Regions from separate parts of the Mesorhizobium sp. M0276 genome, predicted to be linked through region 1. Evidence: predicted binding sites of a transcription regulator. Region 1 holds the regulator's gene; each other region holds the start of a gene.
What was found. Region 1 encodes PhoB, which activates phosphate uptake and scavenging genes when phosphate is short. Its sites were predicted from a motif close to TGTCATNNANCTGTCAT; they were not measured.
Positions count from the first base shown of each region.

Region 2: a site for PhoB is predicted at 4,716-4,732, ahead of NKJ01_RS10030 (esterase-like activity of phytase family protein). Genes of this name have one in related genera too.
Region 3: a site for PhoB is predicted at 6,149-6,165, ahead of NKJ01_RS17920 (LTA synthase family protein). Genes of this name have one in related genera too.

Region 1 covers NZ_JAMYSC010000009.1:42,943-53,060, reverse strand. The annotation lists gene pstS (phosphate ABC transporter substrate-binding protein PstS) at 187-1,242, shown strand; gene pstC (phosphate ABC transporter permease subunit PstC) at 1,307-2,290, shown strand; gene pstA (phosphate ABC transporter permease PstA) at 2,294-3,145, shown strand; gene pstB (phosphate ABC transporter ATP-binding protein PstB) at 3,142-3,945, shown strand; gene phoU (phosphate signaling complex protein PhoU) at 3,971-4,678, shown strand; gene phoB (phosphate regulon transcriptional regulator PhoB) at 4,698-5,387, shown strand; gene eglC (endo-1,3-1,4-beta-glycanase EglC) at 5,922-7,334, shown strand; gene NKJ01_RS09280 (type I secretion system permease/ATPase) at 7,399-9,138, shown strand; gene NKJ01_RS09275 (HlyD family type I secretion periplasmic adaptor subunit) at 9,142-10,118, shown strand, end outside.
Region 2 covers NZ_JAMYSC010000010.1:24,191-34,308, forward strand. The annotation lists gene NKJ01_RS10020 (MFS transporter) at 82-1,290, shown strand; gene NKJ01_RS10025 (MATE family efflux transporter) at 1,310-2,782, opposite strand; gene NKJ01_RS10030 (esterase-like activity of phytase family protein) at 3,132-4,607, opposite strand; gene NKJ01_RS10035 (LacI family DNA-binding transcriptional regulator) at 4,882-5,907, opposite strand; gene NKJ01_RS10040 (Gfo/Idh/MocA family protein) at 6,103-7,134, shown strand; gene NKJ01_RS10045 (sugar phosphate isomerase/epimerase family protein) at 7,131-8,039, shown strand; gene NKJ01_RS10050 (substrate-binding domain-containing protein) at 8,141-9,154, shown strand; gene NKJ01_RS10055 (ATP-binding cassette domain-containing protein) at 9,238-10,035, shown strand; gene NKJ01_RS10060 (ABC transporter permease) at 10,032-10,118, shown strand, end outside.
Region 3 covers NZ_JAMYSC010000021.1:34,653-44,770, forward strand. The annotation lists gene NKJ01_RS17895 (cyclopropane fatty acid synthase) at 1-163, opposite strand, end outside; gene rplI (50S ribosomal protein L9) at 461-1,045, opposite strand; gene rpsR (30S ribosomal protein S18) at 1,306-1,554, opposite strand; gene rpsF (30S ribosomal protein S6) at 1,554-2,054, opposite strand; gene NKJ01_RS17915 (pilus assembly protein TadG-related protein) at 2,499-4,145, shown strand; gene NKJ01_RS17920 (LTA synthase family protein) at 4,182-6,110, opposite strand; gene fabD (ACP S-malonyltransferase) at 6,387-7,340, shown strand; gene fabG (3-oxoacyl-[acyl-carrier-protein] reductase) at 7,397-8,134, shown strand; gene NKJ01_RS17935 (putative bifunctional diguanylate cyclase/phosphodiesterase) at 8,194-10,118, opposite strand, start outside.

The DNA.
Region 1 (10,118 bases):
TGATTTCGAGGACAAAGCCGGGCTCCATCAGGAGTGCTGGTCAGGCCACAATTTGTTCATCCCGATCATGCGTTACCGGGGTGACATCAAACTGTCATGCGACTGTAATAATCGAAGGCTATTGGCCTCAGCGGGCGCCGAGAGGAATGGCGCCGAGAGACCATCTTCCGAACAGGAGCAGGCCACATGAGACATTTCATCCGCTCGGCGGCCGTTGCGATCGCAATGGCTACGGCGTCCACTTTCACCCTTTCCGCGGCAATGGCAGCTGATCTTTCCGGCGCCGGCTCGACCTTCATCTATCCGGTGTTCGCCAAATGGGCCGACACCTACAAGAAAGACACCGGCGTCGGCCTCAATTACCAGTCGATCGGTTCGGGCGGCGGCATCAAGCAGGTCATCGCCAAGACCGTGACCTTCGGCGCCACCGACAAGCCAATGTCCGACGCCGACCTGGAAAAGAACGGCCTCGTGCAGTTCCCGATGGTGATGGGCGGCATCGTGCCGATCGTCAACCTGACCGGCATCAAGCCGGGCGAACTTGTTCTTGACGGCGCGACCCTGGCCCAGATCTACCTCGGCGCCATCACCACCTGGGATGATGCGGCGATCAAGGCGCTGAACCCGAACCTGACCCTGCCGTCCACCGCGATTGCCGTCGTGCATCGCTCGGACGGCTCGGGCACGACCTTCAACTTCACTAACTATCTGGTCAAGCTGTCGCCTGACTGGAAGGACAAGGTCGGTTCGGACACAGCCGTCGAATGGCCAACTGGCGTCGGCGCCAAGGGCAGCGAAGGCGTTGCCAATACCGTCAAGCAGACCGACGGCGGCATCGGCTACGTCGAGTATGCCTATGCCAAGCAGAATAGCCTTTCCTACTCCAAGCTGGTGAATGCCGCCGGCAAGGTCGTCGAGCCGTCGCTCGAATCCTTCGGCGCGGCTGCTTCGAATGCCGATTTCAAAGGCGCGAAGAACTTCAACGTCATCATCACCAACGAACCCGGCGACACCAGCTGGCCGATCGCTGCTTCGACCTGGGTGCTGATCCACAAGGTTCCCAACGATGCCGCCGCCACCGGCGAAGCGCTGAAGTTCTTCGCCTGGGCCTACAAGGACGGCAAGGATACCGCCAAGGCGCTCGACTATGTCTCGATCCCCGACAGCGTCGTCGACTTGATCAAGACCTCCTGGAAGGCCGACATCCAGGCCGACGGGAAGCCGGTCTTCGCAGGCGAGTAACATCCTTCGAAGGAGCGCCGCGGCGCGGCGCTCCTTTCCCTCAACTCAAAGAGCCGAGCTTCACATGAGCGCTGTCCAGGAAGCCTTGCCAGCCATTCGAGGTTCGCGCGACGCGATCGTCAGACGATTCGCGCTGACCGACGCAATCTTCCACGGGATGACCCGGGCCGCCGCCATATTGGTGCTGGTCCTGCTTGGCGGCGTCGCGATCTCGCTGTTTGCCGGATCCTGGCAAGCCCTGTCGACCTTCGGCTTCTCTTTCCTGACCAGCGAAAGCTGGAATCCGGTGACGGAGAAATTCGGCGCGCTGGCACCGATCTACGGCACCATCATCACGTCGGCCATCGCCATCCTGATCGCCGTGCCGCTCGGCATCGGCATCGCCATCTTTCTCACCGAGCTTTGCCCGCGCCCGCTGCGGCGGCCGATCGGCATGGCGGTGGAACTGCTGGCCGGCATCCCCTCGATCATTTACGGCATCTGGGGCCTGTTCGTGCTGGCGCCGTTCCTGCAGACGACCGTGCAGCCCTTCATCATCGGCGTGTTCCACGGCATTCCCGGCCTCGGCAGCCTGTTTGCCGGTCCGCCCTATGGCATCGGCCTGCTGACCTCGTCGCTGATCCTCGCCATCATGGTGCTGCCCTTCATCACCTCGATCACCAAGGACGTCTTCGACACGGTACCGCCGGTGCTAAAGGAATCGGCCTACGGCATCGGCTGCACGACCTGGGAAGTGACCCGCCGCGTCGTCATTCCCTACACGAGGATCGGCATCATGGGCGGCGTCATGCTCGGCCTTGGCCGCGCGCTGGGCGAAACCATGGCGGTCACCTTCGTCATCGGAAACGCGCACCGCATCTCAACCTCGCTGTTCGCGCCGGCAACGACGATCTCCGCGACCATCGCCAATGAGTTCACCGAAGCCGTCGGCGACCTCTACACCTCTTCGCTGGTGGCGCTCGGCCTGATCCTGTTCGTCATCACCTTCCTGATCCTTGCCATCGCCCGCTACATGCTGATGCGCATCGACGCCCGCACCGGAGCCTGACCGATGTCGACAGCCACATCGCTTCACCAGAGCCGCAAGAGGAAGAATGCCGTGATGATGACGCTGTGTGTCACCGCGGCGGGCATCGGACTTGCCTGGCTGGCGCTCATCCTCGGCGCGCTGGTCTACAAGGGCGCGGCCGGCCTGTCCCTTGACGTCTTCACGCAGATGACGCCGCCTCCCGGCGACGCCGGCGGCCTGCTCAACGCCATCTATGGCAGCGTGGTCATGACGATCATCGCCGTCATCGTCGGTACGCCGATCGGAGTGCTGGCCGGCACTTACATGGCCGAATACGGTCGCTTTTCCAGGCTGACCACCGTGGTGCGCTTCATCAACGACATCCTGCTGTCGGCGCCGTCGATCATCATCGGCCTGTTCGTCTACGAACTTATGGTGCGGCCGATGGGGCATTTCTCGGCAATCGCCGGTGCTGTCGCGCTCGCCATCCTCGTCATTCCGGTGGTGGTACGCACCACCGAAGACATGCTCAATTTGGTGCCGAACGCCTTGCGCGAAGCCGGCACCGCGATCGGCGCACCGCGCTGGGTGGTCATCAAGTCGGTCGCCTACCGCGCCGCGCTATCGGGCATTGTCACCGGCATATTGCTGTCGATCGCCCGTATCTCCGGCGAGACGGCACCACTGCTCTTCACGGCGCTCAACAACCAGTTCTGGTCGAGCAATCTCAACGCGCCGATGGCCAGCCTGCCTGTCACCATCTTCCAGTTCGCTCTCAGCCCCTACGAGGAATGGCAGCAACTGGCCTGGACCGGCGCACTCATCATCACATTGACGGTTCTTGCGCTCAGCATCGTTGCGCGCAGCCTGACCGGACGCAGAGAGGACAAATGAGCCAGATGTTGTCTCCAGACATGACGATCGCCGCCGAGGCCACCGCCAAGGCCAAGATCGAGGTCAAGAACCTCAACTTCTACTACGGCCAGTCGAAGGCGCTGAAGGACATTACGCTGTCCTTGCCGGAGCGCAGCGTCACCGCCTTCATCGGGCCTTCGGGCTGCGGGAAGTCGACGCTGCTGCGCGTCTTCAACCGCATCTACGAGCTCTATCCCAAGCAGACGGCCGAAGGTCAGGTGCTGCTCGACGGCCAGAACGTTCTCGACCGCTCGCAGGACCTCAACCTGCTGCGCACCAAGATCGGCATGGTGTTCCAGAAGCCGACGCCATTTCCGATGTCGATCTATGAAAACATCGCGTTCGGCATCAGGCTCTACGAGAAGCTGAGCAAGTCGGAGATGGACGGCCGCGTCGAGCAGGCGCTGAAGCGCGCGGCACTCTGGACCGAGGTCAAGGACAAGCTCGACGCCAGCGGCCTCAGCCTCTCCGGCGGCCAGCAGCAGCGGCTCTGCATCGCCCGCACCGTGGCGGTGAAGCCGGAAGTCATCCTGCTCGACGAGCCCGCCTCGGCGCTCGACCCGCTGTCGACCGCCAAGATCGAGGAACTGATCGACGAGTTGCAAGCCGACTACACGATCGTCATCGTCACCCACAACATGCAGCAGGCGGCGCGCGTATCGAAGCAGACGGCCTTCATGTATCTGGGCGAGCTGGTCGAGTTCGACCGCACCGAGAAGATCTTCACGTCGCCCCGCGAGAAGCGCACGCAGGACTACATCACCGGCCGCTTCGGCTGAGCTCAGGCATACGAGGAACAGGATCATGAGCGAACACACAGTCGCTTCTTTCGACGAGGATCTCGGTCAGATCAGCAAGCTCATCAGCGACATGGGCGATCTCGCCAGCTCGATGGTCGGCGGTGCGACCAAGGCGCTCTTGAATTCCGACAACGCCTTGGCACAGCGCGTCGTCTCCGATGATGCGATCATGGACGCGCGCCAGCGCGAGCTCGACGACCGCGCAATCACGCTGATCGCCAAGCGGCAGCCGATGGCCGATGATCTGCGCCATGTCGTCGGTTCTATCCGCATGGCCGGCGATCTCGAACGCATCGGCGACCTTGCCAAGAACATCGCCAAGCGTGTCGGCACTGTCGGCCTCAGCGTCACGCCGCGCGACCTTTCGCACTCGATCGATGGAATGGCACAACTGGTGCTGATCCAGGTGCAGGGCGTCATCGAGGAATATGCGGCGCGTGACGCCGCCGCGCTGGCGAAACTGCGTGCCGACGACGAACGCATCGACGTCAAATACACCTCCGTGTTCCGCGAGCTTCTCACCTATATGATGGAAGACCCGCGCAACATCACCGCGTGCACGCATCTTTTGTTCTGCGCCAAGAACCTCGAGCGCATCGGCGACCATGTCACCAACATCGCGGAAAATGCCTATTATGTTTTGACCGGCACGCAGCTGCCGGCCAATCGTCCGAAACAGGACGAGACGACAATGTCCGCGCCCGCGGCATGACGACAGGGGTAACCAGCCGATGATCGCGCCACGCATCATGGTGGTGGAGGACGAGGAGCCGCTAGGCGTGCTGCTCCGTTACAATCTGGAGTCCGAGGGCTATCAGGTCGAGGTCGTGACGCGCGGCGACGAGGCCGAGATCCGGCTGCAGGAGAACGTGCCTGACCTTCTGGTGCTCGACTGGATGGTACCGGCGGTCTCCGGCATCGAACTCTGCCGGCGCCTGCGAATGCGTCCCGAGACCGAGCGGCTGCCGATCATCATGCTGACCGCGCGCGGCGAGGAGAGCGATCGCGTGCGGGGCCTCTCGACCGGCGCCGACGATTATCTGGTAAAGCCGTTTTCGACACCGGAGTTCATGGCCAGGGTCAAGGCGCTGCTGCGCCGTGCCAAGCCGGAACTGCTGTCCAGCGTGCTGAAGGTCGGCGACATCGTGCTCGATCGAGAATCGCACCGGGTCTATCGCAAGAAGAGCGAGATCCGGCTCGGGCCGACCGAATTCCGCCTGCTCGAATTCATGATGCGCCATCCCGGCCGCGTGTTCTCGCGCAGCCAGCTGCTCGACAACGTCTGGGGCGAAACGATCTACATCGACGAACGCACGGTAGACGTGCATGTCGGGCGGCTGCGCAAAGCCGTCAACAACGGCCGCATGCCCGACGTCATCCGCACCATTCGGGGCGCAGGCTACGCGATCAGGGAAGACTAGCCGATAGATCGGAACCAAGGTTCAAATTCAATCAGCAGGTCGTCGCCAATGGCCACGCGATGGCAGACATTCAAGCAGGCGGCATCGAAGTCTAAACTGCCCTTCGCGGTCGCGGGCTCGCGCGTACCTTGACTGGCTGGCGATTGCCTTCCGATCTCCCAATTCGCTTTTCTGCCAGGCTGGCCGCAGGAAGCACGGCCCGTGACACTTTAGTTGGTCACATTGCTATCTTGCCCGCAGACCTCCGATCAAAGTCGCGCGCCTCAAGAAACAATTTGAACTAATATGGCTATGTGCCCGCTAGAGGATGTGGTTTCGCATAAATTCGCAATTTTATTAAAAATTGCATCCGACTAAGAGCGAGTTTCCCTCTTCTTTATTGATTGTATGTGCTCCGAATAGTCAATACGATCTTGGATCTGATGATGATTCCGCGGGAACGATCTCGTTCGTTGCAACGTTGCTTTGAAAGCGGTCGCCGGACGCTGCGCCGAATGATTTGACCAGGTCGGACACTAAGAGGAAGGATTTCTGATGAGCACGGTCTTAAACGCCAAAGGTATTCCTCTTCCCTACACCGGCGCGTCCAGTCATTGGTTCTCGGCAACCGGAGCCGGGGCCGAACTGCATGGCACTTCAGGCAACGACTCCTTCTGGGGAGACACCGGCGTCTATGTCACGATGTACGGTGGCGCCGGCGATGACTACTATCACCTCTATTCCACCAACAATAAGGCGGTCGAAGATCCCGGGGCCGGGATCGATACGATCGACACCTGGATGAGCTACAAGCTCCCCGACAATTTCGAGAACCTGGTCGTTACCGGCGCCAATCGATATGCGTTCGGAAATGCGTTGGACAACATCATCAAGGGCGGGTCGGGTCATCAGACGCTGGATGGCGGCAAGGGAAATGATGTCCTGATCGGCGGTGACGGCGCCGACACTTTCGCCATCTCCAAAGGAAATGGGAGCGATCTTATCTTCGATTTCGGTGCGACCGATGTGGTGCGCCTTAACGGCTATGACTTCACTTCGTTCGACGCCGTCCGTTCGCAGATGGTTCAGGTGGAATCGAACGTGATGCTGAACCTCGGATCTGACGAGATCCTGGTGTTCAAGAATACGACCATCGACAAGTTGCAGCCCACCCAGTTCGAACTGCCGATAGACAAGTCCGGAATGACGCTGTCCTTCTCCGACGAATTCAACACGCTGAGCCTTCGGGACGGGCAGGACGGCACGTGGAATTCCAATTTCTCGTGGGGCGCGCCGAACGGCAGCACATTGAGCAGCAATGGCGAGTTGCAATGGTATATCGACGCCAATTACGGGCCGACGAGTTCCGTCCACCCGTTCAGCGTTGAAAACGGCGTCCTCACCATCACCGCCGCGCAGGCGCCGGAGGACATCAAGCCTCTGATCAACAACTACGAATACACATCGGGGATACTGACGACCCACGACACCTTCGCGCAAACCTACGGCTATTTCGAAATGCGGGCGGACCTGCCCGAAACGGCCGGAGCCTGGCCGGCCTTCTGGCTGCTTCCGGAAGACGGATCGTGGCCGCCGGAGCTGGACGTCGTCGAAACGCGCGGTCAGGATCCGAACACGCTTTTCATGACAGCGCACACCAATGAGACGGGAGAGCACACGAAGGTTTCGTCCACCGTGAACGTTGCGGACACTGACGGTTTCCACACCTATGGCCTGCTCTGGACAAAGGATGAGCTTGTCTGGACCTATGACGGTGTGAAGGTCGCCCAAGCGGCGACGCCGTCCGACATGCACGACCCCATGTACATACTGGCCAATCTCGCGGTGGGCGGCATTGCCGGCCAGCCTCCTGACCATCTGGCTACTCCAGCGGAGATGAAAATCGACTATATCCACGCCTATACGCTGGACCAACCCTTGGACATGGCAAGCGACCACTCGGTCTAAGCGGCGGCTTCATGTTTGAGGCCATTAGCCGTCAGGGAGCGCGGGGATGATTGGAGAGTCCAGTTTGCGGGCAGTTTTCAGGCGCGCCATCGCCGATGTCGGTGCTTTCTCGTTCCTCATCAACATCCTGCTGTTGGTGATCCCCCTTTATCTCTTGCAGGTCTATGACCGCGTCCTGCCTTCCTACCGCGTCGAGACGCTGTTCTACCTGTCGGCTATCGCGGTTCTCGCGCTAGCCTTTCTCGGTCTCCTCGATGCGGTCCGCTCCATCTACACGCAGCGCGTTGCAGCCACTGTCGACGACAGACTGGGTGCGAGGACATTCGCCGTCTCGCTTGAAGCCAAGTACGCCGGCGGCGCAGCCATGTCTCCACTGCGCGACCTTGCCTCGATATGCGCCTTCATCAGGTCACGCAGCGTGGCGGTCTTGTTCGACCTGCCGTTTGCTCCCTTCTTCCTCACCCTGCTGTACCTCATCCATCCCTTTCTGTTTTGGCTTACGCTGGCAGGGGTTGCGCTGTTGCTTACGCTGGTCCTGGCAAATCAGCTCGCCGTCGGCAGGAACGACGCTTTGTCCGCGGAACGTTCGGCTGTCGCCAGCCTGTCGGAGCAGGCCTTTGCCCGCAACGCGGAGACGCTGCTCGCCATGGGTATGGTCCAAAACGCCGCGCGCGTCTGGGGCAGGCACGTGGCGGAGGCGCTAGTTCTTCATGACCGTTCGTCCACGGCCAACGCGATCTTCAGCGGAACATCGCGAGCCGTACGCATGATCCTTCAGCTGGCGATACTGGGCGTTGGAGCATGGCTCGTGCTGCAAGGGAAGATGACGGCAGGGATGATCTTCGCGTCTTCCCTGGTGTCGTCCCGCGCGCTGCAGCCGCTCGATCAACTGATCGGTTCATGGCGGCAGATCGTCGACGCCAGACGATCGTGGAAGCGGTTGGACAAGGCGCTTTCCGCCCATCCGGCACACGCGCGAAAACTGACCTTGCCGGATCCGTCGGGCGAAATTGTCGTGCAGGGGCTGATCCTTGTCGCTCCGAACGCCACGCCCGGCACCGAACCCATCATCAAGCGACTGAACTTCCAGATCGGCGCCGGCGAAGCGGTTGCGATAATAGGTCCAAGCGGGGCCGGCAAGTCCACCCTGGCAAGATTGCTTGTCGGTGCGATCCAAGCGACCAGCGGCTGCGTCAGGATAAACGGCGCCGACCTCAGAAACTGGGACGAGAAGCAGCTTGGCCGTCATATCGGATATCTCGCTCAGGAGGTGGAGCTCTTTCCCGGATCAATCGCGGAAAATGTCGCCCGCTTTGAACCTGATGCAAGTGACGCCTCTATCGTCGAAGCGGCAAAACGTGCCCAGGCGCATGAACTGATACTGGCGCTGCGCGATGGCTACCAGACCGGAATAGGTCCGTCGGACAGAACACTGTCGGGCGGCGAACGCCAAAGGATCGGGCTGGCGCGTGCCTTTTACGGCAATCCGCGTATTCTTGTGCTGGATGAGCCCAGCACACATCTCGACGGCAGCGGCGAAGCCGCGCTCGAAGACGTGCTTGCCGCGGCGAAAGGAGCGGGCGTTACGACGATCGTGATAACGCACCGCCCTTCGGTCGCCGCAGCCTGCGATCGCGTGATGCTTCTGCGCAGTGGAGTGATCGAAGCCTTCGGTCCAAGCGGCGACGTGTTGCGGCAGCCGATCGCCGGCATCGGCCTTCCCCCGAAGCGCAGCATGGCGGTGACGGGGTCCTTTGCGACGACGATCCGCACCACCCCTCATAACGTCCGCTTTGGATCCTAGAAGATGGCAGCACAGAGTCTCGTCTGGGAAGGCAAAGCGCGCACCGACATCCGGCGGGTGGCTTTCGCCGGATATGCGGCAACAGCGATATTGATAGGTTGTTTTGGCTATTGGGCGGTCAGTGCACCGTTGTCCGGCGCGGTCATCACGCAAGGCACAATCTCGGCGACAGGCGGAAACATCCTCATTCAGCATCCTGAGGGCGGTATCATTCAAGAATTGCTCGCCCATGAGGGTGATCGCGTGCAGCAGGCCCAGGATCTGATCCTGCTGGATAGAACGGCCGCGCAAGCCGAGCTCAACCGGCTGACGAGACAGTCGATCGCGTTGAAGGCGAGCGCCTCGCGGCTGGAGGCGGAACGCGACGGACTGGACCAGCTTGCGCCAATCACGGAGGCCGCGCCAGCACCATTCCAGCACGATTTCGAGATTCTGGTTCGAGAACAGCAGAAGGAATTCAATGCCAGGCTCGCCCGGTTTCGATCGGAACAATCGATCCTCGCGCAGCGGGTTGCCATGCATCGCCAGTCTGTCGTCGGTTTGCAAGCCCAGAAACTGGCCGTCCAGCAACAGGCCGAAGTCGTGAAGAAAGAGCTCGGCATCAAGACCAATCTGCTGGACAAAGGCCTCACCAATCGCACGGAATATTCGCAGCTTTTGCGCAGCGAAGCCGATCTCGTCGGGCAGGCAGGGGCGCTGGAGGCAAATCTTGCAGCGGCCAACACCCAGATCGTCGAAGCCCAGGAGCAAATCGAGCGCCTGACCACCCAACGCGTGGAGGAAGCCCTGACGAAGCTCGACGAGGTACGGTCTTCGCTGGCCGACATCGACGAACAGATGCGGGCGTCCGAGGCAGTGCTGCGGCGGACGACGATCAAGGCGCCGGCAGCGGGCATCGTGGTGTCGTCCACCTATAATTCCAAGGGCAGCGTGATTGCCCCCGGCGAGAAGATCATGGAGATTCTGCCTACGACATCGGG
Region 2 (10,118 bases), on a different contig from region 1:
GAGACCTGCCTGCCGGCCGGAACGTCGCGGATGAACGTGCGTTAAGATCGCGATCCCCGAAACCGGTAATGAGGTTGACCCATGGCCATTCGCTATTTGGCCCGTACGCACAATGAAACTCGCAGCGATGCGCTTGCAATCCCGGCGATCGCCGCGATGATTGCGGTGCTGTTTGCCGGCAGCACCGTGCTGACGCCGCTCTACATCATCTACAAGCAGCAATTCGGTTTTTCACAGATCACGCTGACGCTGATCTACGCGGTCTATGTCGTCGGCAACCTGGCGGCACTGCTGATGCTGGGCGGCGTCTCGGATGTTGTCGGGCGCCGGCCCGCGAGCCTGGCGGCCATGCTTGTCGCCATCATCAGCGCCGTTGTCTTCCTATTTGCCGGAAACGTCGTCTCGCTGGGCATGGCCCGCATTCTGAGCGGGCTCGGCATCGGGGTTGGCGCGGGGACCGGAACCGCATGGATTGCCGAGCTTCTTCCGGGCGCGGACAAGTCGCGCGCCAGCGTCATCGCCACCAGCACGAATTTCCTCGGCCTCGGTCTTGGCGCCTTGATTTCAGGACTTCTGGCTGAGTACGAGCCATGGCCGTTGCGGCTGGTCTTCATCGTCTATCTGGCGGCACTCGCGGTGGTGACGATCCTGGTCTGGCACACCCGCGAAACCGTTGCGAAGCCGGGCGGCCTCAAGCACGTTTCCATCCGGCCGCAACTCTCCGTCCCGGAGGATATCCGCGCGCGCTTCGTCGCGCCGGCGGTCACCGGCTTTGGCGCCATGGCGCTCGTCGGCTTCTATGCGGCAGTGGCGCCGAGCATATTGGCGCAGCAGCTTCATGAGACCAACCACGCCGTCGCCGGCGCGCTGTTCTTCGAACTGGCGATCGTCACCGCGATCAGCATCGTGGTTCTGATGCACATGACGAGCAACAAAGCCATGCTGGCCGCGCTGGCATTGATGATCCCAAGCGTCTTGGCGGTGGTGGCGGCGCAAATACTGGCTTCGCTGGCGTTGATGATCGCGGCGACAGCCTGCTGCGGCGTGGCGGCGGCGCTCGGCTACCGTGGTGGCCTGCAGGTGGTAAACGAGATCGCGCCGCAGGATCGCCGTGCGGAGGTGGTGTCCAGCTTCTTCATCTGCTGCTTTGTCGGCAATGCCTTGCCCGTCATCGGCATCGGCATCGTTTCGACCTACGCAAATTCTATCGCCGCAAGCCTGGCCTTCGCCGGCATGATCATCATATTTGCGGTGGTGGCGCTGGCCTTCGGGTTGAAACACAGGCGTTGAGACGAGGCGACGCTCGGGCTCAGCCGTTCGGCATTTCGGGCGCCATGTTGGCGCGCTGGCGCGGCACGCCGAGCCCGGTATCCGGTGGCTCGCCGGCAGCCGGCCTGTTCTCGATCATGTGCAAGGTGCGCCAGCCGCCGAAGCGGTAGTAGGCCGCTGCCAGAACCAGCGAGGTGATCGAGCCGGCCGGAAAACTCCACCACAGCGCCTCCTCACCGAGCACGCCGCGCATGGAATAAGCAAAGCCGGTGCGTACGACCAGCACCGAGATCACCAGGATGATCAACGGCGGCATCACGGCGCCTGTGGCGCGCACCGTGGCAAACAGCACGATGGTGACACCGAACAGGATGAACGACCACGACGCGATGGTGTTGACGTGGCTGGCGATGTCGATCGCAGCGCTATCGCTGCTCAGGAACAGGCTCAGCACCGGGCGGTCGAAAACGGAAAGCACGGCAACCAGTGCGCCCGTCAGGACCAGGTTGAAGCCGACCCCGGACGCCGCGATGCGGCCGATCCGGTCCCAGCGCCCGGCGCCGACATTCTGCGCCGCCATCGAGGAAACCGCGGCACCGATGGCGAGCGCGGGCATCTGGATGTAGGTCCATAGCTGCGCGGCGATGCCGTAGGCGGCAGCGACTTGCGAACCGTAGGAATTGACCATGCCCATCACCGTTAGCGCTGCTGCCGAGATGACGATCATCTGCAACCCCATCGGAACGCCCTTGAAGACGACGATGCGCAGCAAGGTGGGGTCGGGCCGCAGCAAAGCGAGATTGGCGCCGGCCAGCCGCAGCGGATGCTTGCGCACGTAGAGCACGATGAGGATGGCGATCACACTCACCGTCTGGCCAATCAGCGTGGACGTAGCGGAGCCGGCGATGCCGAGTTCGGGAAACGGCCCGATGCCGCGGATGAGCAGCGGGTTGAGGACGATGTCGAGGACGACGGCCAGCGCCATGAAGAAGAAGGGCGTGCGTGAATCGCCGGCACCGCGCAGCACGGTCATGACGAAGGACAGAAGGTTCATCATCGGCACGGCGATGAAGATGATGCGCAGGTAGGAACGGGCGAGCGGCAGGGCGTCGGCGGGCGTGCCCAGCGCGCCCAGGATGGCGTCGACCCAGATCCAGCCGCAGACCGCGAAAACCACCGAGACCAGGAAGAAAAAGGTGGCGCTGGTGCCCACGATGCGGCGCGCCTCCGGCAGGTCGCGGGCGCCGACCGACTGGGCCACCAGGATGGTCGCCGCCATGCCGATGCCGAACACCGTGCCGAGGATCAGGAACAGGACGAGGTTGGCATTGGAGGTGGCGGTCAACGCCGATTCGCCGAGGAAACGGCCGACCCAGACGGCGTTGATCGATCCGTTGAGCGACTGCAGCACGTTGGAGCCGAGCACCGGCAGTGCGAACAGCAGAAGCGTGCGCGCAATCGGCCCGCTGGTCAGGTCGCCGGTGCGCCGGCGCGAGGGCATTATTTCGTCCATGTCGGGCAACTCGGCGAAGGTTTATCTCAAGTCCGGTCCACGATGATCGCCGATTCCACGGGACAGGTCATGCTTGATACAATCATTTTCTCAAAACTCCAGGAATGGCATATTGATCCCTGGTACCTGGGCTGCATTCCTGCTGATCTTGGATAGCCGGGGGGCATGTCCCGATGTGCGCCGGTCTTCGTGCGTCCAATCCGTCGGCCACGGCAAGATCAACGCGGTGTCGAACAGGACGGCCGAGCCGATCGATGCGGGGCGAACCGAGGGAATGCGGAGATATTGAACCAAGCCTTCGCGATCTGCTCAGGCGGACGCGCTCGGCGCGCCCGCCCTTGTGTTGTCGCTACTTCTTGGCAAGACCCGGCAGCGTGACTTGGTAGACCAGGAACATGGTGTCGACATCGGCGCCGTCCTCGGCCTTGTAGGGCGCGCCGACCTGGAAGCCGTCCTGGGCGAGGAAGTCGTTATCGTTGGCGACGAACAGGAAATAGTCGTCGGGCAGTTTCGGATCGAGCGCGCTGACCACCGACATCGCCTCCCACTTCTCCGACAGGTTGTTCCTGTTGTTTGGCGCACCGTTGTGCAGGCCGAAGCGGCCGAGTTCGGCAGTGTCGTTGATGTCGATGAACGGCGTCAGTCTTGCCGGCGTCACCGACGGGTCGAGCAGGCCCTTAGGCGCCAGCGGCTTGTCGGCGGCATCGAAGGCGCCGCCGGCAATATCGGTCGCGGCCGAGACGTCGACGACGAAGATCTGGCGCACCATTGAGGTGTCGCCTTTCACGCCTTGGCCGTTGCCGCTGTCGCGCGCCAACATCAGGAAGACCTGATCCGACAATGCCACGATCTCGCTTTGCGCCGCGATCTTGGTCTTGCCCTTGGCATCCTTGAATACCGGCAGCGGCACGACATACTCATGCGCCAGCTTTAGGTGGGCGAGGTCGGAAGCGTGATAGACCAGCGCCCTTGTGTTCTGGCGGGTAGAGGCGGAATCGCCGCCGTCTTGCCTTGCCGCCGACTGCAGCACGGCGATCAGGAACTTGCCGTCGGGCGTCATAGCCATGCCTTCGAGGCCCTGGTTGTTCTGGCGGCCGGTGTCGGGATCCTTCGGATCCGGCTCCGCGGCACCCGGGCCGGGATTGTCGGAGGCGAAGTTCGGCGCGCCGTGGCGCATCGGCACGAGAGCGGCGGGCGGCTGGGTCGCCGACAGCAGATGTCCGTCGGCGGAGAACCGGTAGATGTTGGGGCCGTATTCGTCCGAGATGAACATTGTGCCGTCGGGCAGGCGCGCGATCGCCTCGTTGTCGAGCGCCAGCTTGCCGTTGGCTTCGGGCAGGATCGGCATGTCGCCGCTTGATGCGCGCACGCCGTTGAGCGGATCGAGGCCGGTGGCATTGGCGCCCTTGTCGTCGGTGAGAAGCATGGTGTCGGCAAGCGTTGCCTTGACGCCTGTCTGCTCCTGGCCGGCAGCCGGTGCGGTGCCTGGTGCTGCCGGGGTAAACTCGATCCCGATCGTGTTGAGGCGCGGCCGGTAGTCGGTGGTGCCGACGACATTGTAGCCGCGGTCCGGCAGCAGCCAGAGCGAGCCTTTGTAGCGGCCTGCATCACGCGTCCAGCTGGTGGTATCGATCGACATGCCGGAGCCTGAGCCGAAGGTCTCGCCGAACTTGTCGCGCTGGGCGGCCGGGATGCGGCCGACGCCGACCAGTCCCTTGTTGACGAGGCCGCCGATCGTCGCGGTGCTGTCGGCGAGAGCCGGCGTCAAGGCGGTGAACAAGGCCAGCGCGACGCCGAGCGACGCGGTTCGGTGCAGGTGTTTCATGGATGAACCTCTTTGAGACAGATGAGCCGAAGCGGCCGCAGGACGAAAAGCTGCAAGAGGTGCAACGATGATGCCGCGCGCTCCCGAAACGCGGTCTACGGCGCGAACATGATGCTTGCGTGACAGCGCACGATGCTTCGCCAGGCTCTGGCCGACGGCCGACATCTCGAATGCGCAGTCCTCGCACGAGACTTGTCATTCCCGGACATTCATGGAATTGGCCGAGGCTGGCGAGAAGCCGGTTGACCGAACGCGTCGATCGAAGCGCACAGCATCAATCGCTGTCGCGCGCCACCAGCTCCAGCGGCCAGACCTCGCGCATGATTCGCGGACCATCCGGGCCGGCGAAGCCGGGCAGCGACGCCAGCAGCATTTCGGCGAGCCGCTGTCCCATCGGCTCCAGCGCCGGGCGGAAAGCGGTCAACGCCGGCGAGAAGTAGCGGCAGAGCGGCGTGTCGACGATAACGGTCACCGCCATGTCGTGACCCGGCCTGATGCCCATCTCGGCCAGCGCCTTGCAGCCGCCAAGCGCCATCGCGTCATTGTTGAAGATGATGGCGGTCGGCGGGTCCTTGGAGCGCATCACCTGCGGCGTCACTTCGTAGCCGGCAGCCTCGTTGATGAAGCCGGAAGCAATCAACCCGGGGTCGACCTCGATGCCATGCCGCCGCAAGGCCTTGCGGTAGCCGGTCAGGAACAGATAGCCGAAATTGAGGTCGAGCGACGGGCGTATGGCGGCGATGCGGCGGTGGCCGCGCGCCACGAGGCGGTCGACCGCATCGGCTCCGGCCTTTTCGAAATCGAGGTCGAGGGAAGGGTAGGACTTGGCTCCGGAGCGGCTGCGCCCGAGCGTGGCGAATGGGAAACCGACCTGGGTGAGATAGTCGATGCGCTCGTCCTCGCGCCGCGTCCAGGCCAGCACCACCGCATCGGCCCGGCGCGTCTCGACGACACGGCGCAGGCGCTCCTGCTGGTAGTCGCCGGGAGCGCCCATCACCACGATCAGGTCGAGCCCGCTTTCGGCGAGCCTCGCCTGCAGCCCGATCAGGAGCGGAATGAAGAACGGCTCGCCATATTGCTGGTCGCCCGGATGTGGCTGCATCATGAAGGCGATCGAATGGGTGGCGCCTTGCCGCAAGCTGCGGCCGGATTGGTTCGGCGAGTAGTTGAGTGTCCTTGCCGCTTCGAGCACGCGCTGGCGCGTGTCGGCATTGACGTCGGCGCGGCCGTTGAGGGCGCGCGACACCGTGCCGATCGAAATGTTCAGGTGACGGGCAAGGTCGTGAATGCTGGATGCCAAGTGACTGTTCTCCCCCTTGCCTGGCTAGCACCGGCAGCCGCCGAGGCCAAGACGACAAGACGATTTTCGCGAGCGACCAATTGACATTCTACGCCTTCGGGTGTGTTCTCGTAAACGTTTACGGAAAAACGTTTACGGCCATGCCGTGAATGCCGTGACGATCGGTCTGGAGGGACCGAGAGGGAGGAGTACTGGATGGTCAATGTCGTCCTGGTCGGTTGCGGAGCCATGAGCAAGGCCTGGCTCGATGCCGCGCGGCAGATCGACCAGCTGGCTATCGTCGGCCTTGTCGACCTCGATGCCGACAGGGCGCGAGCGAGGGCGCACGAATACGATCTCACCGGTGCCGTCATTGGAACCGATCTCGACGCCGTGCTCGACCAGACCCGGCCCGACGCGGTATTCGACGTGGTGGTTCCCGCCGCCCGGCGACAGGTCGCGCTTTCCGCCTTTGCCCATCATTGCCATCTGTTGACGGAAAAGCCGCTCGCCGACACTCCTGAGAATGCGCGGGCCATCGTCAAGGCCGCTCGCCAGGCGGGGCGCATCCATGCCGTCGTCCAGAACCGCCGCTATGTCGCCAATGTCAGGCGCATCCGGAGGTTCCTGGACTCCGGCGCCATTGGTGCCGCCACCAGCATTCATGCCGACTTCTTCGTCGCGCCGCATTTCGGCGGCTTTCGCGAAGAAATGGCTCATGTCCTGCTGCTCGACATGGCGATCCACACTTTCGATGCCGCCCGCTACATGGTCGCCGGCGAGCCGGCCGGCGTCTATTGCCAGGAATGGGAGCCGGCCAATTCCTGGTACCGGCAGGGATCGTCGGCCAGCGCGGTCTTCGATCTCGGCGGTGGCAGACTGTTCACCTATGCCGGCTCATGGTGCGGCGCCGGTTTACGCACAAGCTGGGAGGGCAGCTGGCGCATCGTTGCCGAGCGCGGCAGCCTCATTTGGGACGGTCATGACGTGCTACAGGCAGAGGTCGTGGCGCCGGGCCGCGACGGCCTTTTCGACAAAACCCAGCCAATCAACGTGCCGCCGCTCGATCCCGCCGACCGCGTCGGCGGCCATCTCGGCATCATCCAGGATTTCATCCGCGCCATCGAGACCGGCACCGAGCCGGAGACGCGCGGCGCCGATAACATCAAGAGCCTGGCCATGGTTTTTGGCGCCATCGAGAGCGCCGAAACCGGCCGCCGGGTGACGATCGCAGAGGACCCACAATGACGCTAAACCCGCTTCTCGACATCAGGATCGGCACCATGGTGCGGGCCAACCTCGACGACCCGGCGGCCTACATCAAGGCAATCCTGCCGCTCGGTTTCGAGAGCATCCAGCCCTTCTTCTGGCAGACGCTGGGCGGCAAGGACTTGCCGCGCCTTGCCGGACAGATCCGAGAGACGATCGGCGATGCCGATGTCACCGTGTCCTCGCTCGGCGTGTTCGGCAATCCGCTCGAGAGCGGCGATGTCGACCGCGGCGTGCTCCAGGCTTGGGAAACGGCGATCGACAACGCGCATCTGTTCGGCACGTCGATGGTCAGCGGATTTACCGGCCGCTTGCGCGGCAAGCCGCTGACCGACAGCCTGCCGCGCTTCAAAGAGGTCTGGGGACCGCTGGCCAGGCGCGCCGCCGACAAGGGCGTGCGCATCGCTTTCGAGAATTGCGCGATGGATGGCAACTGGGCTCAAGGAGACTGGAACATCGCCCACAATCCCGACGCCTGGGAGCTGATGTTCAACGAAGTGCCCGACGACAATCTGGGTCTCGAATGGGAGCCCTGCCACCAGCTTGTCTATTTGATCGATCCGATGCCGCAGATCCGCAAATGGGCGCCGCGCATCTTCCACGTCCATGGCAAGGACGCGACGGTGCGCTGGGATGTCATCCGCGAGCATGGCGTGTTCGGCCGGCTGCCGTTCGTGCAGATGCGCACGCCGGGCTTCGGCGACAGCGACTGGACGCGGGTGATCAGCGAATTGCGGCTGGCCGGCTACAAGGGCGCCATCGACATCGAGGGCTGGCACGATCCGGTCTATCGCGGCGATCTTGAGATCACCGGGCAGGTGCGGGCGCTGGAATATCTGAAGCAATGCCGGGGAGGCGCCAGCTACCTGCCGAATCCGGTGTGAGAGCAGACCGGCGGGGGGAGCCAGCCGGAAAGTCTGCTGGATACTGCCGGAACGAATGTTGAAAACCCTCGGATTGCGAGGACAAAAGGGAGGATAAGTGCATGAGCATCGCGAAGAGAAAGACACTTCTGCGCTCGACCGTCGTGGCTGCCGCCACGGCGCTTTGCGCCACAATTTCCACCTTGCCCGCACAGGCGCTCGACGCCCAATGGTGCAAGGATGTCCACATCCGTTTCTTTGTCGGCGGCGCCGAGGGCGACGCTTTCGGCACCATCGTCTACAATGGCGCCAAGCAGGCGGCGGCCGATCTCGGGCCGAAGGTCGACTACATCTTCTCCGGTTGGGACATCGAAAAGATGGTGCAGCAATTGCGTGAAGCGGTCGCGGTCAAGCCCAACGGCATCGCCATGATGGGTCATCCGGGAGATGCGTCGATCATGCCGCTCGCCGAACAGGCGCATAAGGACGGCATCAAGATGATGTACCAGAATGTGCCAGTGCCGACGGTGACGGCGGCGTTCGGCGGCGGCTATATCGGCGCCCAGCAGGAGCAACAGGGCCGCGCGCTCGGCGCCGAGGCGTTCAAGCTGGGCAAGCTCAAGGCCGGCGACAAGGCGATCATGATCGGCCCATTCGACAACGAGAACCGCGGCGCGCGCGAGCGTGGCACGGTCGCAGCGCTCAAGGAGGCCGGCGTGAAGGTCATCCAGCTGTCTTCGCCGCCGAGCGGCGAATGGGCGTCCGACCCCAATCTGGCGATCCCGGTGATCACCGCGGCCCTGCTCAACAATCCCGATGTCAAGGCGGTCGGCTATCCCGGCGGGCAGATGCTCGGCAATGTTCCGACATACATGCAGGCGGCGGGACGCAAGGCGGGTGAAATCTTCAACTTCGGCTTCGACACCAGCCCTCAGATCGTCGAAGGTTTCAAGGGCGGCTGGGTGCAGCTGACGGCCGACCAGCAGCCGTTCCTGCAAGGCTATCTGCCGATCCTCAGCCTCTGCCAGCAGGTGGTGCTCGGTCTGGCGCCAATGAATGTCGACACCGGTGCCGGTTTCGTCACGCCCGACAATTACGAGATCGTCGCCGAGCTTGCCAAGCAGGCGCTGCGCTGACCTCCCAAGCCGTGCGCCGGGATCAAGTCGGGCCCCCGGGACCGCTGGCAAAGCCGGCAAGAGACAACCAAGTGAGGATCGCCATGGCCGAACGGATCATCGAACTGCGCGACATCAGCAAATCCTACGGTCAGGTCTATGCGCTGGGCGGGGTTAATCTCAGCGTCGACCGCGGCGAGGTGGTCGGCCTGATTGGCGACAATGGCGCCGGCAAGTCGACGCTGATCAAGATACTGTCGGGCGTGGTCAAACCGACCAGCGGCGAAATCCTGGTGCGCGGCAAGCCGGTGACCGGATGGAGTGCGGCACGCTCGCGCGATGCCGGTATCGAGACGGTGTTCCAGGACCGGGCGCTCGCCGTCCAGCAGACGATCGTGCGCAACATCTTCATGGGCCGCGAACTCACCGGATTCATGGGCTTTTTGAAGGTCAACAAGGAGATCGAGGAAGCGAGCCGGCTGATGCGCGAGATCGGCTTCACCTCGAAAGTGTTCACGCCGCACTCGATCGTCGGACAGCTGTCGGGAGGCGAACGCCAGGGCGTGGCGATCGCACGCGCCATCTACAAACAGGCGGAGCTGATCATCCTTGACGAGCCGACGACGGCGCTGTCGCTGACCGAGACCGCCAAGGTCTTCCATTTCGTGCGCCAGGTGCGGGCGAGCGGCCGCTCGATCCTGTTCATCGGCCACAACATCCACCATGTCTTCGACATTGCCGACCGCTTCGTGGTGATGGACCGCGGCAAGGTGGCGCTGACCGCCGATCGGAGCGAGGTCAAATCGGCCGAAGACCTCATCAACTTCATGGAAGACGTGGCACACCCGGGCGGATTGGCCGGACTGCACGATGCCGGCGACGCGGAGCAGAGAGCACGATGAGCAAGACCATGGAACCCGATCTGCACGAACCGGCGGCCGGCATTCCTCGCCCCAGTCCCCAGAAGGAGTGGAAGCACCCATCC
Region 3 (10,118 bases), on a different contig from region 1:
GATCGAAGGTGATGGCGCGCTCGGCATGCGTGGTCTTGATGTGCATGTGCACCGGTTCGCCGCTGCCGTCGCCGAAAACCACCGTCGCGCCCTTGGGGCCGGTCACCTTAAGGTTGCCGGTGCGCACCAGGCGGTCGAGAACGCGCTTCAACAGAATATTCATGACCAAATGTCCCCTCTCGGCCAGACAGGCTGTCTTGGCGCGTAACCGCGAGAATCGGAATCGATTTTCCGCGGAGCCTTGCGCCGAGCCAAAGTTCACAACGTCATTTACGCGACCAAAGGACGCGCGACGCTATAGTCTGCAACAATATATAGGGGTTCGAAAAGTTCCATTGGCACAAAAAAGCCCGGGCGCGAGGCCCGGGCGTTGGTCCAGTATGGCTGGATGCCGACAAAGTGATCGGAGCACAGCTCCAATCGTGATCGGAGCAAAGCTCCAATCCTCTGCGGCGCATGGTCAGGCGTTGTCTTCGCCACCCTCGAATTCGGTGTTCGGGTCGAAGAAGTTTTCCGGCCGGGCATTGTCGTTGATGTCGTCGCCATAGATGGCTTCGGCGGTGGTCAGTGTCTCGCCCTTGGCCTGGCGTTCGGCTTCGTCGGCCGTGCGGGCGATGTTGAGCGTGATCGTGACTTCGACTTCCGGATGCAACGCGATCGCCACATTGGTGAGACCGATGGTCTTGATCGGCTGATTGAGCAGGATCTGGTTGCGGTTGACCGAGAAACCTTCCGCCGTCAGCAGATCGGCGATGTCGCGGGTCGAAACGGAACCGTAAAGCTGTCCGGTTTCACCAGCGGAGCGAACGGCGATGAAGCTCTTGCCGTCGAGCTTTTCGGCAACCTGGCTGGCTTCCGACTTGCGCTCGAGGTTGCGGGCTTCGAGCTGGGCGCGCTGGCCTTCGAACTTCTTCTTGTTGGCTTCGTTGGCGCGCAGCGCCTTGCCCTGCGGCAGCAGGAAGTTACGGGCAAAGCCGTCCTTGACCTTGACGGTATCGCCCATCTGGCCGAGGCGGGAAACGCGTTCGAGAAGAATGACTTCCATGGTTTTGTTCCTTCGGTTGGGCGCCACTCGATCGCTGAGGTCGACGCCGAATGTCATTGGAACAGGTCAGGAAGCTTGAGCGCCTGGGGCGCTGGTGTCGCTGTCCTGCCTGTCGCGGCAGTTAGAGGTTTTTGACCTCAACCCGGGATTTGTTGTTCAACCCTGCGGCGCCCGTCGCCGTGGGAGAAGAGCGGGCGGCAAGCCGCCCGCATGCTAGATAGTGAGCCCGAAAACTGGATCCCGGTTTTCAGACAGGAGTTTTAGCGAACCACGTAGGGCAGCAGGCCGAGGAAGCGGGCGCGCTTGATCGCCTTGGCGAGTTCGCGCTGCTTCTTCTGGCTGACGGCGGTGATGCGCGACGGCACGATCTTGCCGCGCTCGGAAATGTAGCGCTGCAGGAGACGCACGTCCTTGTAGTCGATCTTGGGCGCGTTGGCGCCGGAGAACGGGCAGGTCTTGCGGCGGCGATGGAACGGGCGCCGGGTCGGGATCTGGTTGATGTCGACCATTATTCTGCACCTCCTTCAAAGCCTTCGCGCGGACGGCGCGGACCACGATCGGCACCGGCGTCGCCGAACGAGCGCGGCGGACGATCGCCACGATCGCCGCGATCACGGTCGCCGAACGAGCGCGGACCACGATCGCCACGGTCGCGATCGCCGAAGCCGCCACGTTCCGAGCGCTCTTCGCGCTTCTGCATCATGGCCGACGGGCCTTCCTCATGCGCCTCGACCTTGATGGTCAGGAAACGCAGCACGTCTTCGGACAGACCCATCTGGCGCTCCATCTCGTTGAGCGCGGCCGGCGGGCAATTCAGGTCCATCAGCGTGTAGTAAGCCTTCCGGTTCTTGTTGACCCGGTAGGTGAGGGACTTCAGTCCCCAGTTCTCGACCCGGCCGACGGACCCGCCATTCGCGGAGATGACACCCTTGTACTGTTCGACAAGCGCATCGACCTGCTGCTGCGAGAGGTCCTGCCGGGCAAGAAACACATGTTCGTAAAGAGCCATTATGTCTTATGCCTTTCTTCGTTTCTCTCCCGGTTCCCGGCGGCAAAAGCCTCTGCAACTTCTCTGACCCGCAAAATCGGGGAAGAAAGGAGCATGACGAGACGGTCGAGAGCGGAGACACGGGAGGCGGAAGCACTTCTGGCATCACACGGAGGTTTTCGAAAAACCTCCGGCCCTCCGTTCAGCCCCCAGCAAGGACCGGCAGATTGCGGGCGTCTATATAGCAATCCGGCTGCAAAGCAAGGGCAGACGACGTTCTATGAGTTGCGCGAGGCCAAAATCAAGCAGCAACCGTGGCCGGAGTTTGTGGTTTCCGCAACTTCGCCTTAACCACAAAGTCACGTGATGGAAGGTGAAATCTCGCCGTAAACGGTCGATTCATCATCGAAGGGGCAAAAACCGGACAAGCCGCGACAAAAAGCGGCAGGCATTTCGGGGGTAAGAATGCTTCTCAAAAAGTTCTGGCGCTCGAAGAGCGCCAATTTTTCGCTTGTAATGGGTCTGGGCCTGCCGGTCATCCTGACAGCCGTCGGTTTCGCAACCGATGTCTCCACCCTCATGCGGGCCAAGAGCGATCTTCAGAATGCCCTCGATGGGGCAAACCTTGCCTCTTCGCATCTTGGCGATCTCGACGTCACCCGCAATGACGCCTTCAACCGTTATTTCCAGGCCAATATCGTCGGGCACGGCGAACTCGGAAATGCGCAGGCGACGTTGAGCGTCGACAAGGGCATCAATTTCATCAAGACAAAGGCGGTTGCCACGGCGGACGTCAATCTGAACTTTGCCTTCCTGTTCGGCAACAGCAAGCACATCGCGGTCGATGCTGCCGCCGTCGAATCAAACAACCAGCTGGAAGTCGTGCTGGTGCTGGACAACACTGGCTCGATGGCCGGCGCGCGCATGACGGCGCTGAGGACGGCGACCAAATCGTTGCTCGATACGCTCGAATCGACAAAATCGCCGACGCGCCAGGTCCGCGCGTCGCTGGTTCCATTTGTTACAGCCGTCAACGTCGACGGTGACGAATTCGACCCGTCCTGGATCGATATGGACGGCAAGTCGTCCACCAACGGCGCCAACTTTCCGACCATCGACGGGAAGCGTCCCAATCACATGGCGCTCTTCAAACAGCTCAAGGAGACTGGATGGACGGAGCCCGGATGGAACGGTACCGGATGGAAAGGTTGCGTCGAGGCGCGACCGGGCCCCTTCAACATTTCCGACACGCCGCCCGATCCGAACAAGCCCGACACGCTGTTCGTTCCGTATTTTGCGCCGGACGATCCGGAAGACGCCCAGATGCCGTCTAGCTCCTACGGCAATTCGGCTAGATACTACAACAATTCCTATCTCGACGACGTCAGCGACAAGGTCATGCTCGCCAAGAAGAAGACCAACCTTCTCGGCATCGATCTCAGTGATCTCGTCAGCGATGTGTCGACGCCCGGCAAGTCCGACAAGGAAAAGATCGCCAAATATGTTGCCCCCGCCAAGGAACTCATCACTGAGACTGGGTCGCGCATCACCGTTGGTCCCAACCGCTCTTGCCCCACACCGGTCGTCCCTCTCACCAACGATTTTGACAAGCTTCGCAAGGCGGCAAGCGAGATGACCGAGTGGAACGGCTCGGGTACCAATGTTTCCGAAGGCTTGTCATGGGGCATGCGGGTGCTGTCGCCTGGCGCGCCCTATACCGGTGGCGCGCCATGGAAGACGCCTGGCATCAGCAAGATCGTACTATTGCTCACCGATGGCGAGAACGTTGTCTATGGCGCCAGCGAACAGCCGACAAAATCAGACTACACACCCTATGGCTATCTGGCGGGTGGTCGTTTCGGATCGGACAACCAGACGACCGCTGCGCGCAATGTCGACGGCTGGACCAAAAGCGTTTGTACGCAATTGAAGAGCGAGGGCGTGCAGATCTACACAATGGTGCTGCAATCCGACACCGCCGCCAACCGCACGCTTTACAGCGCCTGCGCTTCGGACCCGAGCGACTATTATGCCGTGAACGATCCGACCAAGCTGCCGAATGTGTTCCTGCAGATCGCCAACAAGTTCACGAAGCTGCAATTGACGAACTGAGGGCCCGGCCGAACCGGTCCGGAAGGACAAATCTGTTCAACTCGTATGGGCGACAACCTTGTCGACCGTTTCGGGGAAGAAGTCGGGCGCCGCATTGCGTTTGCCGAACATCATATCGTACTGCAAAAGGCGGAAATCGCGGATCGCCGGGTCGATCTCTTTCTGCCGCGCCCAATCGGGCGTGGCCTCGCCAGCCGGCGTCAGCAACAGGTTGCGGTCGACGACGCGATACCGTTCGCTCATCTGACCCAGGAAGCCGGTGTAGTAGGGATGAGTGATGCCGGCCGTCTTCAGGATATGATAGGGCAGGAAGGCTGGGCTGACGGCACCTATGTCTTGAGCCGGCCCGGTGCGATTCGACCAGATGACCAGCGGCGTCTCGTGATGTTCGAGGGCGGCCTCGGGCGACGCTTCCTTGCGCGGTGCGACATTGTCCTTGAGGAACCCGGTTTCGACGTAGACCGGCCCCAGCGGCGGCAGATGGTCGCCGAAGAAGGCGATCACGGTCGGGCGGGAGCGCTTCTTCGCCCACTCGACGAGGCGTTCAAGACCACGATCGGCGTCGGCTGAGCCCTCGGCGTAGCTAAGCAGCGATTCGCGCGCCCATTGGCTGATCGGCGCCTGCACCGTATGCGTCGGATTGTAGTAGCGGTTCGGCTCATAGGGGCCGTGGTTTTGCAGGCTGACGGCAAAGAAGAACACCGGCTCGTCGCTGGCGTCCGCCTCGCTGATGATCTCGTCGGTCATCGCCGCGTCCGATGCCAGCGGCCCGCGCTTTTGCATTGGCGGCAGCGTCTCTTCCGATTTGAAGTCGTTGAAGCCGAAATCAGCATAGACCGCGCCACGGTTCCAGAACCAGTTCGTGCCGGGGTGGATGGCGCGCGCCCGGTAACCCTGGCTCTTGAGGAAGGTTGCCAGCGAAGGCGTCGGCGTGCGCACATACTGCTGATAGGGGATGCTTCCGGCCGGCAGGAACGCATTCGAAAAGCCGGTCAACGCCTCGAACTCGATGTTGGCGGTCATGCCGCCGAATTCCGGCGAGAACATAGAGCCCGAGCGCAGCGCCCGTACGTTGGGGATCGGATCTGGCTTGATGGTGACTCCGGGCAGCTTGGTCGGATCCCAGAAGGATTCGCTCATGACGATGATGATGTCGGGCTTCTCGGCCGGTACCGAGGCGCTTACATCAGGCCTGCCGATCGCGGCAATTGCCTTGTCGGAATAGCCCGGTGGCGCCGAGACATGCGCCATCGGCACGTTGAGGGCAAAGGCCAGCGCAAAACCGTTGGAGGCATAGTTCTCCTTCTGATCCCACATGATCGGTATGATCTGCAGACGATCCCTGGTCCAGGAGAAGGTGGCGTAATCCATGATCGAAACGAAGAAGGCGAGCAGCGGCACTGCCAGCGTCAGCCGGGCAAGACGTCCCTTGCGGCTGAGCGCCGGCACCTTGCGGCGCCACAGCCGCCAGCCGTAGACGAGCAGCGACAGGCCGGCGACGATGCCGACGACCATGGCGAGCGCGGTCATCGGCCGGTCGCGCACCAGCAGCGGCAACAGCGCGAAGATCTGGCGGGCATAGAGGAAATCGGTCGGATAGAGCGGATCGCCGAGATAGTGAGACTTCTGGTGACCGACGAAAGCAAGGGAAAGCGTCAGCGGCGCGACAATCATCAGGCTCTGGTGGCTGCGCCCAAGCACCGCATCGAGGCCAACCAGGATCAGCGCAAACACGACAATGGTAGTCCAGCCCGGCTTGAGCGGCTGCAGGAAGAAGGAGACCGTGCCGGCAAAGTCGCCGCGCACGATCAGTTCGATGGAAAACACCAGGATGGCAGCGATGGCCAGGCTGACCAGACCATAGCGCACGACCGGCCATCTCCTGCCCGGCAGGTAGCCGGTGGAGGGGTCGTCTTCCAGGAACTGTGGCGCGGCCTTACCGGCGCGTTTTGAACTCTTTGCCACTTTTGATTTCCCCACCCAGCGACAACACGTCACTCGATTGTCATGGATTTGTCACGCAATGCTAGCGCCTGTAAGCAAAATAAGAAGAGCCAGCAAACGAATCGTGAGCGGTTTTCATCAGGTGTGATCGCCAAAAAGCTTTTCGGAACAGGCACTCGGCGGGTGACACTGCCGTCAGGAAGGGTTGAAGTGGCTTGACTTGGCAGCCTGCCTTGCGTCACAGGCAAGCAAAACTCGTCTACCAGGCAAGCAAAACCAACCCTTGGGAGCCCTCGCATGGCCGTTGCATTCACCTTTCCTGGACAAGGCAGCCAGGCTGTCGGCATGGGCAAGGATCTCGCCGACGCCTTTCCGGAGGCGCGCAGGATTTTCCAGGAGGTCGATGACGCGCTCGGCGAAAACCTGACGAAGCTGATCTGGGAAGGACCGGAAGAGACGTTGACGCTGACCGCCAATGCGCAACCGGCGCTGATGGCGGTGTCGCTGGCCGCGATCCGGGCGCTGGAATCGCGTGGTTTGTCGCTGAAAGGCAAAGTCGCCTATGTCGCCGGCCATTCGCTGGGCGAATATTCGGCGCTCGCGGCGGCGGGCTTCGTTTCGGTTGCCGATGCCGCCCGGCTCTTGCGCATCCGTGGCAACGCCATGCAGGCGGCGGTGCCGGCCGGCGAGGGCGCTATGGCGGCGATCATCGGACTGGAGCAGGCCGATGTCGAAGCTGCCTGCGCCGAGGCCGCCCAAGCGTCCGGGAAGGGCTCTGTCTGCCAGGTGGCGAACGACAATGGCGGTGGCCAGTTGGTCATTTCCGGTGCAAGAGCCGCGGTGGAACTGGCGGCAAAACTGTGCACTGAAAAGGGAGCCAAGCGCGCGCTGATGCTGCAGGTGTCTGCGCCCTTCCACTCCGCGCTGATGACGCCCGCCGCCGAGATCATGCGCGAGGCACTCGCCAGCGTGGCGAAGGCCGCGCCGATGGTGCCCATCGTTTCCAACGTCACCGTCACCCCGACCAATGACCCCGACGAGATCGCGCGGCGTCTGGTCGAGCAGGTGATCGCCCGCGTGCGCTGGCGCGAGACAGTGGAATGGCTTGGGGCAAACGGAGTCACCACGCTTTATGAGATCGGCGCCGGCAAGGTGCTTTCAGGATTGGCGCGGCGCATCAACCGCGACATCGCCACCGCGTCGGTCGGCTCGGCGGCCGAGGTCGAGGCGGTGCTGGCCGCGCTTGCATAAAGCGTCATTTGATCCCATCCCTATAAAAGGGTGTTCTTCTCAATCAGGAGACAAAAATGTTCGAATTGACTGGCCGCAAGGCGCTCGTAACCGGTGCATCCGGGGGCATCGGCGAGGCCATCGCCAGGGTGCTGCATGCGCAAGGCGCGATCGTCGGCCTGCATGGCACCCGCGTCGAGAAACTCGAAGCGCTGGCTACCGAGCTTGGCGACCGGGTCAGGCTGTTCCCAGCCAATTTGTCGAACCGTGACGAGGTCAAGGCGCTCGGCCAGAAGGCCGAGGCCGATCTCGAAGGTGTCGACATCCTCGTCAACAACGCCGGCATCACCAAGGACGGGCTGTTCGTGCGCATGTCGGATGCCGACTGGGACACCGTGCTCGAGGTCAATTTGACCGCAGTGTTCAGGCTGACCCGCGAGCTCACCCATCCGATGATGCGCCGCCGCCACGGGCGCATCATCAACATCACCTCGGTCGTCGGCGTCACCGGCAATCCCGGCCAGACCAACTACTGCGCCTCCAAGGCCGGCATGATCGGCTTTTCCAAATCGCTGGCGCAGGAGATCGCCACCCGCAACATCACCGTCAACTGCGTCGCCCCGGGCTTCATCGAATCGGCGATGACCGGCAAGCTCAACGACAAGCAGAAAGAGGCGATCATGGCGGCGATCCCGACGCGCCGCATGGGCACCAGCGTTGAAGTCGCGTCCGCTGTCGCCTATCTCGCCTCTAACGAAGCTGCCTATGTCACGGGCCAGACCATCCATGTAAATGGTGGCATGGCGATGATCTGACCGGACTGTGGCACTTCCCCGCGCATCCGCTTTGTTCGGGACGAGGCTTCGAACGATGACTAGGCGGAGAGGCTCAGCTTGAATTTTCCTGCGCTTCTCGTCCTGCCGCTCCGGGCAATCATATGATTTGTCAGCACGGTTTCTTCGATGGGCTTCGACATGAAGAACCCTTGAGCGCGGTGGCATTGTTCAGCGATCAGAAAATCTAGCTGCGCTTCGTTTTCCACCCCCTCGGCCACGACTGTCAGGCTGAGCGAATTGGCCAGCGCGATGATCCCTCGCACGACATTCTGCTTTTTCGGGGACGACGCCAAATCGCTCAAGAACGACCGGTCGATCTTCAACTGATCCAGGTTGAAATCGGCGAGATAGCCGAAACTCGCATAGCCGGAGCCAAAATCGTCGAGCGCCAAACTGACTCCGATGTTTCGAATTGCGGTCAGGATACGCAAGGCGCTTCGGCTGTTCTGGACAAACACCCCTTCAGTAATTTCCAGCTGCAGACGTGACGCCGGCAGTGCCGTTTGTCGCAACACTTCAACCAGATGGGTGAAGTAGACGTCGTTCTGAAGACTCTTGCCTGAAACGTTCACCGAGCAGACAAAGTCCTCCGGGCAAATGGGCAGCCACTGCGCTGCCTGCCGGCAAGCCTTGCTCAAGACCAATTTGTCGAGTTCCAATATCAGGTCACTTCGTTCGGCTGTTGGAATAAACGTCATCGGCGGCCGAATCGCCCCTGAGATCGGGTCGCGCCAGCGGACCAACGCCTCGGCACCGGTCATGCGCCCGGTTGCCAACTCGAATTGTGGTTGCCAGACCAGGAAAAATTCGTCGCAATTAAGCGCTCGCTTGATTGCGGCCTCTTCGCCAAGTTGCACATCGATTTGGCTGAGGATTGCAGGAGAAAATGTCACCAGATCAGCTCGCCCCTGGGCTTTTGCGGCGTAGAGAGCGCTATCCGCATTGCGCATCAAGGTTGAAATGTCCGCGCCATGCTCCGGAAAACTGGCCATGCCGATGCTTGCGCCAACTCGAACTTGATGGCCTTCCAATTCGGCAAACCCATTCAATTGCTCCCGAAGACGATTGCCGAGAGCTTTTTCGGCCGAATGCGCCACTCCAATCTCGATGATGGCGAACTCGTCTCCACCCAGTCGAACAGCAAATACATCGCCGGGACGTTCGATCAACTGCAGGATTTCGGCGACGGCTTTCAGCAGGAGATCGCCAACGTGATGGCCGAACGTATCGTTCACATTCTTGAAATGATCGAGGTCGATCAGGTAAAGATGGAGTTGCTTGCCAGCTAGCTTCGCCTGATCCAGCAAATCGTCTCTGTTGGCCGACATCCAGGCACGATTCTTCAGACCAGTAGTCGCGTCACGCCAAGCCAGAAATTCCAGTTTCTTTATGGTCTCGCGGCGGCCGATAAGCAACACGGCCGTTCCGATTGCAAGTAGTGACAAGATCGCCAATGCGAAGGCTATCTGATAATTAAATCTATTCAGGCTGATTTCCGAGGCGTAGAGATCGGCGTTTACCTGTTCGCCGAATTTATAATACTCATCATTCATTCGGGCTACGATCTGATCGAGTTCAAGCCCCATTTCCTTCAATCTGTCTGCATCGAGAGGTAGCCCGGCCGCGATCAGCGCATCAATCCGCGTTACCGAGTCGTTGACGCGCGGCACGATCGCCGCATAGGCCGGAATTTCGCGACTAGTTCCACTGCCGTCGACCCGCTCGAAGCGGACATAGACCAGATCATTTGCCGCCAATAGCTGATCGAGGCTTGCTGCGGACGTGGGCGCGGCTTGAGCGAGCGAAACCATATCCCGCAAGTGCGTCACGTCGCGTATGGCGATGTGGAATTCGCGGATGGCGAAAAACCCGAACCGTGGCAGCGAGGACTCGATCTTGCTGATGCTGAGAAACAACATCGTGATCAAGATGCCCGAACAGGCCACCGCCGCAGCTATAGCTG